One region of the Bradyrhizobium sp. Ses1 genome, then DNA from elsewhere that is predicted to be linked to it. Evidence: predicted binding sites of a transcription regulator. Region 1 holds the regulator's gene; each other region holds the start of a gene.
What was found. The regulator LexA, encoded in region 1, represses DNA repair genes until DNA is damaged. The targets are predictions, from matches to a motif close to TGTTCNNNNTGTGTTCNG.
Positions count from the first base shown of each region.

Region 2: AC5ZG5_RS03070 (ImuA family protein) is a predicted target of LexA. The motif match lies at 2,324-2,341, and genes of this name have one in related genera.
Region 3: AC5ZG5_RS42700 (PA0069 family radical SAM protein) is a predicted target of LexA. The motif match lies at 2,105-2,122, and genes of this name have one in related genera.

Region 1 covers NZ_JCAMOQ010000005.1:163,108-167,318, reverse strand. The annotation lists gene AC5ZG5_RS09095 (HAD-IA family hydrolase) at 1-265, shown strand, start outside; gene AC5ZG5_RS09090 (molybdopterin molybdotransferase MoeA) at 275-1,486, shown strand; gene lexA (transcriptional repressor LexA) at 1,688-2,389, shown strand; gene AC5ZG5_RS09080 (hypothetical protein) at 2,683-3,108, shown strand; gene AC5ZG5_RS09075 (hypothetical protein) at 3,249-3,470, shown strand; gene AC5ZG5_RS09070 (ComEC/Rec2 family competence protein) at 3,480-4,211, opposite strand, start outside.
Region 2 covers NZ_JCAMOQ010000002.1:8,375-12,585, reverse strand. The annotation lists gene AC5ZG5_RS03080 (inorganic phosphate transporter) at 1-372, opposite strand, end outside; gene AC5ZG5_RS03075 (UdgX family uracil-DNA binding protein) at 791-2,137, opposite strand; gene AC5ZG5_RS03070 (ImuA family protein) at 2,410-3,204, shown strand; gene AC5ZG5_RS03065 (Y-family DNA polymerase) at 3,446-4,211, shown strand, end outside.
Region 3 covers NZ_JCAMOQ010000077.1:11,043-15,253, reverse strand. The annotation lists gene AC5ZG5_RS42715 (RSP_7527 family protein) at 123-269, opposite strand; gene AC5ZG5_RS42710 (bifunctional helix-turn-helix transcriptional regulator/GNAT family N-acetyltransferase) at 272-1,195, opposite strand; gene AC5ZG5_RS42705 (glycosyltransferase) at 1,399-1,980, opposite strand; gene AC5ZG5_RS42700 (PA0069 family radical SAM protein) at 2,144-3,307, shown strand; gene rnhB (ribonuclease HII) at 3,548-4,211, shown strand, end outside.

The DNA of each region.
Region 1 (4,211 bases):
TCATATCGAGCATTTCTCGACAGCCTATTCGGACGTGCTCGGCCACTTCCGTCAGATCTTCTTCTCCTCGACGATCGGGCTACGGAAACCTGACGCGGACGCCTATGATTACGTGATAAAGGCGATCGGCGTGCCGGCTTCGCGCATCGTGTTCTTCGACGATTCCGCCGAGAACATTCGCGGCGCACGGGCGATAGGTCTCACGGCCATTCACGTCACATCGCCGGATGATGTGACGAACGCGCTTGTCGCGCTCGGAATTTAGGAGTTGCCCGTGGCACTGATGCCGGTCGCCGATGCGCTTGCCGCGGTCCTCGCCGGCGCGGAACCATTGCCGGAAGAGATGGTCGCGCTCGATGCCGCCTATCACCGCACGCTTGCCCGTGACGTCGCGGCAAAACGTACTCAGCCGCCACTCGCGATGTCGGCGATGGATGGCTATGCGGTGCGATCCGCCGACGCCGCCGACTTGAGCGCGCGGCTGAAGGTGATCGGCGAAGTCGCCGCGGGCCGGCCGTTCGGTCGGGAACTTGGTCCGCGGGAAGCGGCACGGATCTTCACCGGAGGCGTCATTCCCGCCGGCGCCGATGCGGTCGTGATCCAGGAGGACGCCCAGGTCGATGGCGATCACATCACCATCACCGAGGCCGCTGTCGCCGGGCGGCATATCCGGCCCGCCGGCGTCGATTTCCGCGAGGGTGACGTGCTGCTCAGGCGCGGAAGCCGGCTGACCGACCGCGCGCTGTCGCTGGCGGCGTCGATGAACTATCCGGAACTCCCCGTGCGGCGCCGACCCAAGGTCGCCGTGCTCGCGACCGGCGACGAACTCGTGATGCCGGGCACCTCTCCGGGTCCAGGCCAGATCGTCTATTCCAACGGCTATGCGCTGCGGGCGATGGCGCGTGCGGAAGGCGCTGAAGCGATCGATCTGGGGGTCGCCGCCGACACGGTTGCCGCCACCACTGACGGCATCCGCCGCGCGCATGCCGCGGGCGCCGACATCCTCATCACCACCGGCGGCGCCTCGGTCGGCGACCATGACCTCGTGAAGCCGTCGCTTGAGGCCGAGGGCGTGACCATGGCGTTCTGGAAGATCGCGATGCGGCCGGGCAAGCCGATGATGCATGGCCGGCTCGGCGCGATGCGAGTGATCGGCCTGCCCGGCAATCCGGTGTCGTCCTATGTCTGCGCCTATCTGTTCCTGGTGCCGTTGATTCGGGCCCTGCTCGGCCGCTCGGCGATTCATCACGTGACGGAAAGCGCCCTGCTCGGCCGCGATCTCGCCGCCAACGATCAGCGCGAAGATTATCTTCGTGCGCTACTCGAAGAGCGCGACGACGGCACGCTGATCGCAACGCCGGTCACCAAGCAAGACAGTTCGCTGCTTGGGAATCTCACTGCGGCGCAGGCACTTGTGATCCGTCCGCCATTCGCGCCAGCCGCAGCAAAAGGCGCGCCTTGCGACATCCTCCGATTGCCCGAATGACGCTGCGACCAGCATCTGCCGGAGCATCTCTGGTCGCGTTCACCAGAAATTAAGTGGTTGCGGAACACATATCGAACATATAGTGTCCGTTCATGATTTGTTTCGAAACTCGCTGTCTACGAATGGGAGTGCGTGACTCCCGAGATCAGCTCTTCTCAAGTCTCGGATCGAACGACGCTACCAACCGGGGGAATGCTCGCGATGCTTACGCGCAAACAGTATGAACTTCTGCGTTTCATCAACGAACGGCTGAAAGAGGCCGGCGTGCCTCCTTCCTTCGACGAGATGAAGGACGCGCTCGACCTGCGCTCGAAGTCCGGCATCCACCGCCTGATCACGGCGCTGGAGGAACGGGGCTTCATCCGCCGCCTGCCGAACCGCGCCCGCGCGATCGAGGTGATCAAACTGCCTGAGCTCTCCGCTGCCGGCAACGGCCGCCGCGGCTTCACGCCGAGCGTCATCGAGGGCACGCTCGGCAAGCGCACGACCAGCGCGGCCGTGGCCGAAGACGATGGCAACCGTCCCGTCGCCGTTCCCGTGATGGGCCGGATCGCGGCGGGTACGCCGATCGAGGCGCTGCAGACCCGCAGCCACACCATCAGCGTGCCGCCCGACATGCTCGGCTCCGGCGAGCATTATGCGCTCGAGGTGCGCGGCGATTCCATGGTCGAGGCCGGCATCCTCGACGGCGACATGGCGCTGATCCAGCGTAACGACACCGCCAACACCGGCGACATCGTGGTGGCGCTGATCGATGAGGAGGAAGCGACGCTGAAGCGCTTCCGTCGCCGCGGCGCGTCAATCGCGCTTGAGCCTGCCAATGCGGCCTACGAAGTCCGCATCCTGCCGCCGAACCGGGTGCGGATCCAGGGCAAGCTGATCGGGCTTTATCGCAAGTACTGAGCCGACGAGGACGCAGCAGCTCGTCTGGTACTTTGGTGGGTGATCTGCCCTCAAGGACACTGACAAGAACGATTTAGAGTGATTAGAATAAGAGCCCCGGTAAGTTCGCCGGGGCACTCTCGGTGCAAGGAGATGTGCGGCAGCGCCTCCTATCGTGTTTGTGAACGGCTAGAGGGCGCGGGCCGTACAAATGCCAAGAACGGAGCAGAGGCTTATAAGTTATCGTCCACTCTGATAGAGGCCTGCGCCTCTTCCCAGGCACGGGTCGGCTATCTCGAATGAGGAGCAATCCGATGTGTGACTATAGCCTGCATGCCGTGGCGACGCGTCCCGCCCAAGTTGGAGAGACGCTTATCACCACCACCTTCCGCGGCACTTCGACCCGCGGCTTCGCTTCGGAAAGCGATCCGACGGTCGCAGTCTGCATGCTTCCCGGGACCGAACTCGCGTTCGCCGATAACGTCCGCTACGACAATCGCTGGATCTGGACCAAGACGACCGGCTTCCGTGTCGGCAAGTTCAACCAGATCGATGCGCATATTCGGGATCGTCATCACGACGCGATCGAATTCCCCGATGGCAGCCATGTGCTGGTGACCCAGCTCTGCGAAGGGCAGCGAGCGACCGTGCTGCAATTGCCAGTGACGCATCATGTTGCAGAGCCGGCACCGAAGGCGGTCGACCAGCGCCCCGCGCCGAACCCGCTGTTCATCGGCTGAGAGCTTCGGGCAGCGTGCGCCGCCGGTCTCGGCCGGCGGGACGTTGCCGCGGGTGAAAAGCAAAGTATTTCGAGCGGCCCCGGAGGCCATCCGGGGGCGCATGCGATTTTTTGTTGAACTATTCGCAAGGGGCATGATCGGTGGTCACCAAGATCACATGGCAAAAAGCCGGACGGGTGGCCCAGCCCGGCCGATACATGTTCAGGTTCGGCTGGCTCACCGTCGCAGCGGAAGATCTCGCGATCTGGGAGCGATTTCCGGATGCGAGTTTCACGCTCGTGCAAGTGCCGTCGCATTCGGGCGGTCCGGACGAATTTCGGCTCGGCGCCTTCGAGCTGCCGGCCAACGCCGGTGGAGATTGACGGGAGCGCTCAGTCTTCCGGCTGCAGGTCGGACTCGGACGGGGTCGCATCGATGGCGCGCGGCGCGGGTGCCCCTTGGATCCGGATCGTGGTCTCGGGTTCGCCTTCGCCTGACACCGCAGGCGACCACGGCCGGTCGAGGCCGGCAGGCTTGACCGCATCGATGACGAAGCCGTTCCGGTTCCGCCGCAGCGCCAGCCCGCCCTGCCGCCGCAGGCGCTCGGCATCGATGACCGCCGCCGCACAGCCTTGTGGCACCGGCCGTGCGGTCACGATCAGCACCGCCCGTTCGCAATCGTCCGCGAGCGCCTCGGATCGCTGCGTGAGCGCAACGAACGCGCCGCCCGCGGCCGGGGTCACGCAGCCGCCCTCATCGCATGAGACGCCCTCCGTGAGCGACGGGTCGCTTGCAGTGCGAGCATCGGCATCCGCGGCAAGCCACTCCTTGGCGAGAAACGCGTCCTTCGCGGTGCGCATCAGGTGCAACCGCCCGTCACCGCCGCGAACGGCGACATTGCGGCCGTCGCCGGAAATCAGGATGTCGGGTTGCGGCGCCCTCACCGCCCAGACCACCGCAATGAGAAGCACCGCCGCGCCGGCGAAGCGCAGCGGCGTGCGCAACAGCCCGAGCAGGATGACGCCCAGGCTCGCGGCGATCAGCGGGCCGATCCCGAACGCACTGACGTGGCCGACTGCGCCCGGCAGCGCGGCGACCCATTGCGCAACCACGATCATCCAGTC
Region 2 (4,211 bases), on a different contig from region 1:
AGACGAGAGCAGCACGCCGAGGAAGTTGAAGAAGCCCGACCACATCACCGCGACTTCGGCCGGCAGCGAATGCGTGTAGATCACGGTCGCGACCGCGTTGGCGGTGTCGTGGAAGCCGTTGACGAATTCAAAGCCGAGCGCAATCAAGAGCGCAACGAACAGCAGGATGTAGGGCAAGAACGTGGTGACGCGGGTGCCGGTGGCATCGACGTCGGAATAGATGCTGTAGGCGACGAACAGCAACCCCGCCGCGAGGATGCCGAAGAAGAGGATCATCGTCAGCGGATTGAAGCCTTTATCGAGATTTGGCCTTGAAGCCGGCTGAATCGGTCTTTCGTCGCGTACTGAAGTATTGAGTGCAAAATCGGTCATTCTGAGGCCCCGTCGAAATACGGAAGGAGGCCCTTAGTCTTGACCATTGACTTGAAGGTTAGATGACAGCCGTAGTGTGCTTGAATGAAACGCGTGTCGCAACGGTGCTTGGGTGTTGCATCGATGATCGTCTGTCACGCGCGCTCGCGACACGAATGTTGACCATTCACATGACGAGCCATGCTCGTAGCGAAAGTGTGTGATGGATGTGTGATGGAGAGGAGCGGTCGCGCGCTGCCTGACGCCGGGGCTGTGGCGCCGTGGCAGCGCGTCGACCGCATGGGAACGTCATTGGCGTGAACAAGACGCCCCAAACTCCCCCTGTAATAGGGGAGTATTGTCCATCAATGTAAGGTTGTAAATAGATATCAGTGTTATCAACGGCTTGATATTTGCAGTGCTATGCATGGGGCCATGCTTATGCCGCAGCCCGCGCGCGTTTCCTCAACAGTTCCGCGGCGATCTTCAGATCCTCGACAAAGCGTTGATATTCCCGCGCTTTCGCATCCTCATCGGGCAGCCGCAGCAGATAGGAGGGATGCACCGTCACCAGCGCCTTGACGTCGTCGTCAAGATCGATCAGGCGGCCGCGGTTCTTGTTGATCGGCGTGAGCTTGTTGAACACGCATTGCGCAGCGGTCGCGCCCATCGCCACTACTAGGTCCGGTTTGATCGATGCGAGTTCCCGCTCATACCATTGGCGGCAGGCCTTGATCTCCGGCGTATTCGGCTTCTGGTGCAGGCGGATCTTGCCGCGCGGCACAAATTTGAAATGTTTCACCGCATTGGTGACGTAGACCTTTTTGCGGTCGATACCGGCTTCGTCAAGCGCGCGGTCGAGCATCAGGCCGGCGGGACCGACGAACGGTTTTCCGGCGATATCTTCCTTGTCGCCCGGCTGCTCGCCGACCAGCATCACCTGCGCGCTTTGCGGGCCTTCGCCGAACACGGTCTGGGTCGCATGCTCATAGAGATGGCAGGCGCGGCAATCGGCGGCTTCCTTCCGCAGCGCACTCAGTCGGTCGGCGTGGCGGATCATGGCGGGTTCCGGTGGCGTGGCGATTTCGCTTGTGGGCTTAATCGTCGAAGCCTCCGGCAGGTTCCTCGATTGCTTCGCTGCCGGGTTGAAGATCGTAGCGTAATGACGCTGCCAGATTTCCTCCAGCCGATTGCCTGCAGGCATCCCGGCCTCGCCGATACCAGGGGTGATCGACACCGCATGTCCATCCCAATGCGCGCAGACATCAGGTGTGAGGATCGACCAGGGCATGTCGGCGAAGCGGCTCGCGAAGAATGGCGCCGCCAGTTCCACGATATGATGCTGCGGCTCGAACCAGGCGACGAAATGCGATTTGTGCTCGCGCCCGATCTCGCGGAAGCGGATCGACGTCCGCATCCGCTGTGCCTCGTGATGCACGGCCTTCGCCATCGCATGGATGCGCGCGACATCAGGGTCGTCGGCGACGTCGAGCAGGTCATGGTCGCGGCGCAGGCGCCACAACAGGCGATAGAGCAGGGCAAAGCGCTTGGCATCGCGATGCAGGATTGCGGTTTTCGCCAGCTCGACGAATTTGGCCGGCACGCTGAACGTGCCATGCGGCGGCTCGAGCGGCGCTTCTGCCGCCGCTGTTTCCGGCAGATCGGGCCCGCGGCCGCGCACTGTCCAGGTCACGTTATCAGGCGTCACGTCATTCAATACCAGCGCCCGCGCCGTCGTGCGCCAGCCGTCGAAATCAGTCTCGTTGCCCAGGATGATGTGGTGCATGGCATCTGCTCCGCTCTCGTCATGCCCGGGCTTGACCCGGGCATCCACGCCTTCCTCACCAAGGAAAGAACGTGGATGGCCGGGACAAGCCCGGCCATGACGGCTCTCATGAATCGAGTTGATTTCATTCATGAATTTATCCCGTTACCAATCTGATTGACTCCTCCCGCGCAGTTGGCTTTATATTAGAACATACCATGAACAATTGGGCCAGCTTCTAGTTTCTCCCGGAAGCCGGCAGCGGCCCCGATATCTTCCTTAAGGAGCGGCGCATGACGAGCGCACGCCTGAGCACGCTTGCGTCCCTGCGTGGGCGCATCGAGCGCATTGAGACATCCAATGAAGCGCATCCGCTGCCGCGGATCGCGCTCGGTCATGCCGGCGCTGATGCGATGCTCAAGGGCGGCCTCGCGAAAGCCGCGGTGCACGAGGTGTTTGCCGAGGGGCACCAGGGCGCTTCCGCCACCGGTTTCATCGCAGGTCTTGCCGGCCGTCTTGCCGCGCGAAAGCCGCTGGTCTGGGTGCGGCAGGATTTTTCCGAAACCGAATCCGGCGCGCTGTCGATGAACGGTCTGTCCGAGCTTGGCCTCGATCCGCGTCTCCTCGTCACCGTGCGCGCCGCCGACATCGACAATGCCTTGCGCACCACGGCCGATGCGCTCGCCTGCGACGCGTTAGGCGCCGTCATCATGGAAGTCTGGGGCGAGTCCAAGCAGCTCGATTTGGTCGCGAGCCGCAAGCTGACGCTATCAGCGCAATCATCAGGCGTCCCCGCGCTGCTGCTGCGCCTCGCCGCAACGCCGCTTCCGTCCACCGCGGAAACCAGATGGATCGTGCGCGCGGCGCATTCGCCGCCGGGCGCCAGTTGGAGCGCGTGGGGCGCGCCTCTGTTCGATGCGCAGCTCGTTCGCAACCGTCATGGCCCGGTCGGGCGATGGATCATGGAATGGAAATGTGATGAGTGCCTTTTCAGTGAACCGTCGGCGTATCCTCAGCCTGTGGCTGCCGCGCCTGCCCATCGATCGGATCAAGCGGCAACTGGCGCGAAGCAGCGCCTCGCCAGTTGATCGCCACACGGACGCCGCACCTCCTCTCCCGCAAGCGGGGGAGGGCTGGGGTGGGGGTGCCTCCGCGAGTCACGCGGTCTCCTTGATCGAACCGGTATCGCCGCGAGTTCCCACCTCTCCCCAACGGGGAGAGGTCGACTTGCACATGGCCATGTGCAAGTCGGGTGAGGGGGCTCAGGTCCCGCGAGAGACCGCACCCCTCACCCGGATCGCATCTAACGATGCGATCCGACCTCTCCCTATGGGAGAGGTGAAGAAAGAGATCCCCAGCGTTGTCGTCATCAAGGAGCACAACGCGCTGGTGATCCACTCTCTCGACGACATCGCCGCGCGAAGCGGGCTGTCGACTGGCCTGCCACTCGCCAATGCCCGCGCGATCTGCCCGGAACTGACGGTCTATGATGCCGACGAGGTCGCGGATGCCAAAACGCTCAATGACATCGCCGACTGGTGCGACCGCTTCACACCTCTGGTGGCGCTCGATCCGCCCTACGGTCTCTTCCTCGATATCACCGGCTGCGCCCATCTGTTCGGCGGCGAACACGCGATGCTGCAGATCATCTGCGGCGCGCTCAGTCGGCGCGGCTTTGCCGTCAGCGGCGCGATCGCAGCCACCTCGGTTTGCGCCCGTACGCTGACGCGGCATTCGTCAGGCAGGATCATCGAGGATGGTGCGGAGGTCGAAGCTGTCAGCCCTTTGCCGATCTCGGCATTGGGCGCCGATGAGACGATCACCAAGGGCCTGCGCCGCGCCGGCTTGAAGACCATCGGCGATGTTGCTGCCCGCGCGCGCCATGAGATCGCGGCGCGTTTCGGCGCTGCCTTCACCACGCGGCTCGCGCACGCGCTGGGGCAGGGCGATGCGCCGATCAGCCCGCGCAAGCCATTGCCTGACTACATCGTCGAAAAGCGGTTTCCCGAGCCGGTCACAACCGAGCCCATGATCGCGCTGACGCTGCAGAACCTCGCCAAGATGCTGGTCCAGGCGATGGACAAGCAGGGCAAGG
Region 3 (4,211 bases), on a different contig from region 1:
CGAAGTCGCGAGCTATGATGTGCAATTGCACATCAGAGAATCCATTGGGCCGGTTGCGCAGGCGGCAAAATGGATTCCGGGTTCGCGCTGACGCGCGCCCCGGAATGACGCTGGTGGCAACATCAACGCTTGTGAATGACCTTCATCAGCCAATCCCACGACGCGCGCGTCATATCGCGATAAGCCTCGGCACGAAGCGCGTGCGCTCGCTTGATATAGAAGGCAAGCAGCTCCGGCGTGATGCGCCGCGCGGGATCGCGGCGCGTCAACTTCACAGCGTCCGCTCCCAGGTCTCGCCGACGAGGTCCTGCCCAAAGCTGCGGTGCGGCTCGCTTTTCACCAGCACGAAGCCCGCGTCCTGATAGATTTTTCGCGCGGCGATCAGGATGCTCTGGGTCCAGAGCGTGATCTTGCGGTAGCCGCAGGCCCTGGCGAAGCTGATGCATTCGCCAACCAGCCGCTTGCCGAGCCCCTGGCCGCGCCCGGCAGGGTCGATCAAGAGCAGCCTGAGCTTGGCGACGTCGTCGGAATGCCTGACCAGGAACACCGAGCCGACCGGCGCACCTTCGAGATCGGCGATCCAGCAGCGTTCGCGCGAGGCGTCGAACGAGGTCAGGAATTTTGCGACGATCTCGGCGACCAGCGCCTCGAAAGATGAATCGAAGCCGTATTCGCTGGCGTAGAGCGCGCCATGGCTCTGCGCCACCCAGCCCATATCGCCCGGCCGCGGATCGCGCAGCACCGCGCGCGGGGCTGCGGTCTCGCCGAGCAGCCGCTCGATCGTGCCCATTGCTCCGGTCAGGCGGACGCGATCGTCCGGCTGAAGCCGTGCCAGCATCGCCGCGACCTCGTCATGCGAGGTGCGGTTGATCCTGGCAAAGGTCTGCCGCCCCTTTGCGGTGAGGCCGAGCTGGTATTGCCGGCGGTCGGAGGCGAGCGGGCGTCGGGTCAAAAGCCCGTCCTCGTCGAATTTCTGCAGGATGCGGCTGAGATAGCCGGGATCGAGCCCGAGCTCGGTCCCGATCTCCTTTGCCGATATCTCCTCGCGATGGGCTAGCTCATAAAGCACCCGCGCCTCGCTGAGCGAGAACGGGCTTTTCAATAAATGCTGGTCGAGGACGCCGAGCTTGCGGGTGTAGAAGCGATTGAACGCCCGCACCGCGGCGATTTGGGTTTCGGAATCCGGCTCTGACATAGGGGCACCTCGATAGTTGCCATTGTCAAACAATTATTTGACTTTGGCAAGTATCAGGCGCTGTCATTCCGGGGCGCGCGAAGCGCGAGCTATGATGTGCAATTGCACATCAGAGAATCCATTTACCCACTTGGCTTGCGGCCCGATGGATTCCGGGCCTGCGCCTTTGGCGCATCCCGGAATGACGAGGGAAGCGTAAGGAACTACGCCACGATGATCCGGCTGCGCAGCATGGTGCGGGAGGAGCGGCCGAGCTGCCGCAATAGCCGCGCCTCGGAGCGGGGGGCATCCGGGCGGTAGCCGCCGAGCTGCTCATAGTGATCGCGCGCGATCAGGAGGCCCTGTTCGGCAGTCGGGCCGGTCAGCATGCGGGCGACGAACTTGAAGCTGTCCCGCAGGCGTGCGTCGGCATAGGGCGAGCGGGCGTAGCGGAAGATGCCGGCGCGCGGCCGGCCGCTCATCGCGACGCCCTGGATGAACTGGGCGGTCTCCTCGATCCAGCCGCTGTCGAGTACGGCGCCGGCATGCAGGAACATCAGCCAGGGCGAGCGCGCCTGACGGGCGCCGGCCGCCAGCGCTGCGGCGCGACTGCCGTCGAAGGCCATGAAGCGGCAGCCGGCGACATCGGCGACGCGCTCGATCACGTCGGTCTTGGCGCCGTCCTTGGCGCGATCGACCAGCAGTACCTCTTTCACGACCCCGGCCGCGGCGCCCGGAACCAGCGCCGCAAGAGTCGCGACCGCGGTCCGCTCGTCGCCTTCAGTCGGAATAATCACGCTCAGCATCAACAGCGGCTTCGTTGGCTCAAAATGGGTGGAAAGCTCGAAAATTGTTATCACCTTGTCACAATCAAAACAGCCGTAGGGGTGCAGTTTTTTGCGGCAGCGCCGCTGTGGAATTTCGCGAATGCGTTCTTGATTTGTTCTTGCGACGTGCTAGCTTCGGAGCATGAGCCGAGCATCCTCTCATGCCCTCAAGCACCCGCCGGTGACGGCGCCCTCCACACCGGCGGGTGCGCCCTCCGCGTTTCCCGAACTCGCGGTCGCGATCGAGCGCGAACGGCGGCGCGGCCGCGGCGCGCAATCCAATGCCAGCGGCCGTTACGAGGCCGAGGCGCGCGTTACGTTCGACGACGGCTGGCAGAGCCTGGAAGACCTGCCGCCGTTCAAGACCACTGTCTCGCTCGACACCTCGCGCAAGGTGATCGCGCGCAACGACTCGCCCGATATCGGCTTCGACCGCTCGATCAATCCGTACCGAGGTTGCGAGCATGGCTGCGTCTACTGCTTCGCGCGGCCGACCCATGCCTATCTCGGCCTGTCGCCAGGACTGGATTTCGAATCGAAGCTTTTGGCAAAACCTGATGCGCCGGCGCTGCTCGAGAAGGAACTCGCCGCGCCGGGCTATGAGCCGCGCATGATCGCGATCGGTACTAACACCGATCCGTACCAGCCGATCGAGCGCGAACACAAGATCATGCGCGGCATCCTCGAAACCCTGGAGCGCGCCGGCCATCCGGTCGGCATCGTCACCAAGTCGGCGCTGGTCGTGCGCGACATCGACATCCTGCAGCGGATGGCGAAGCGCAATCTGGTCAAGGTCGCGCTGTCGGTGACGACGCTCGATGCCAAATTGGCGCGCACCATGGAGCCGCGCGCCTCGACGCCGCCGAAGCGGCTGGAGGCGATCAAGCGACTTTCGGATGCCGGCATCCCCACCACCGTAATGGTGGCGCCCGTGATCCCCGCGCTGAACGATTCGGAGATCGAGCGCATCCTCGATGCGGCGGCGCATGCCGGCGCCAAGGAAGCAAGTTACGTGCTGCTGCGGCTGCCGCTGGAAGTGCGCGACCTGTTCCGGGAATGGCTGCTCGCGAACTACCCGGACCGCTACCGTCACGTCTTCACCCTGATCCGCGATATGCGCGGCGGGCGCGACTACGACTCGCAGTGGGGGACGCGGATGAAGGGCACCGGGCCGATGGCCTGGATGATCGGCCGCAGGTTCGAGATCGCCTGCGAGAAGCTCGGCCTGAACAAGCGCCGCTCGAAGCTGACGACCGACCATTTCGTCAAGCCCAAGCAGAGCGGCGAGCAGTTGAGGTTGTTTTAGGACCGTCATTGCGTCCCTCTCCGTCATTGCGAGGAGCCAACGGGTCCCGCCTCTGGCGGGCCCGATGACAGGCTCCGCGACGAAGCAATCCATATCTCCGCAAGCGGAGAGGTGGATTGCTTCGCTGCGCTCGCAATGACGGAGGAAAGATCGGAATGTCTGCCTCAAAAAGCTGAATAATGGGGACGAGCGCCGGGTTCCCGGTTGCGCGGCGGCGGCTGCTTCAGCACAGTCGCGCCCATGAGTCGGGACAAGTCTGAGAAGAAAAAGCCGGTCAAACCGGCAAAGGGCGTGATCGCTGTGACGCCGCCGAGCTTTCGGCGCGAGCGCGCGCTGATCAAGCGCGGGGTGTGGCCGATTGCCGGCTGCGACGAGGCCGGACGCGGTCCCTTGGCAGGTCCCGTGGTCGCCGCGGCCGTGGTGCTCGACCCGAAGCGGATTCCGAAAGGCATCGACGATTCGAAGCGGCTGACGGCGGAACGGCGCGAAGAGCTGTTTGAGCAGATCTGCGCGACGTCGGCGTTTGCGGTGGCTTTCGCTTCGCCGGCGCGAATCGATCGCGACAATATCCTGCGCGCCTCGCTCTGGGCGTTGGCGCGCGCCGTGCAGGCGCTGCCGGAGGCACCCAAGCATGTCTTCGTCGACGGCCGCGACAAGGTCGCCGTGACTTGCGACTGTGAGGCCGTGATCGGCGGTGACGGCATCGTGATGTCGATCGCAGCCGCTTCCATCATCGCCAAGGTGACGCGGGATCGGCTGATGTGCGCGCTGGCGCTGGATTGTCCCGGCTATGGCTTCGAACAGCACAAGGGCTATGCGGTGCCGGAACATCTGGAGGCGCTGGATCGCCTCGGCCCGAGCGCGCATCACCGCAGCTTCTTCGCGCCCGTGATCGCCGCGCGGC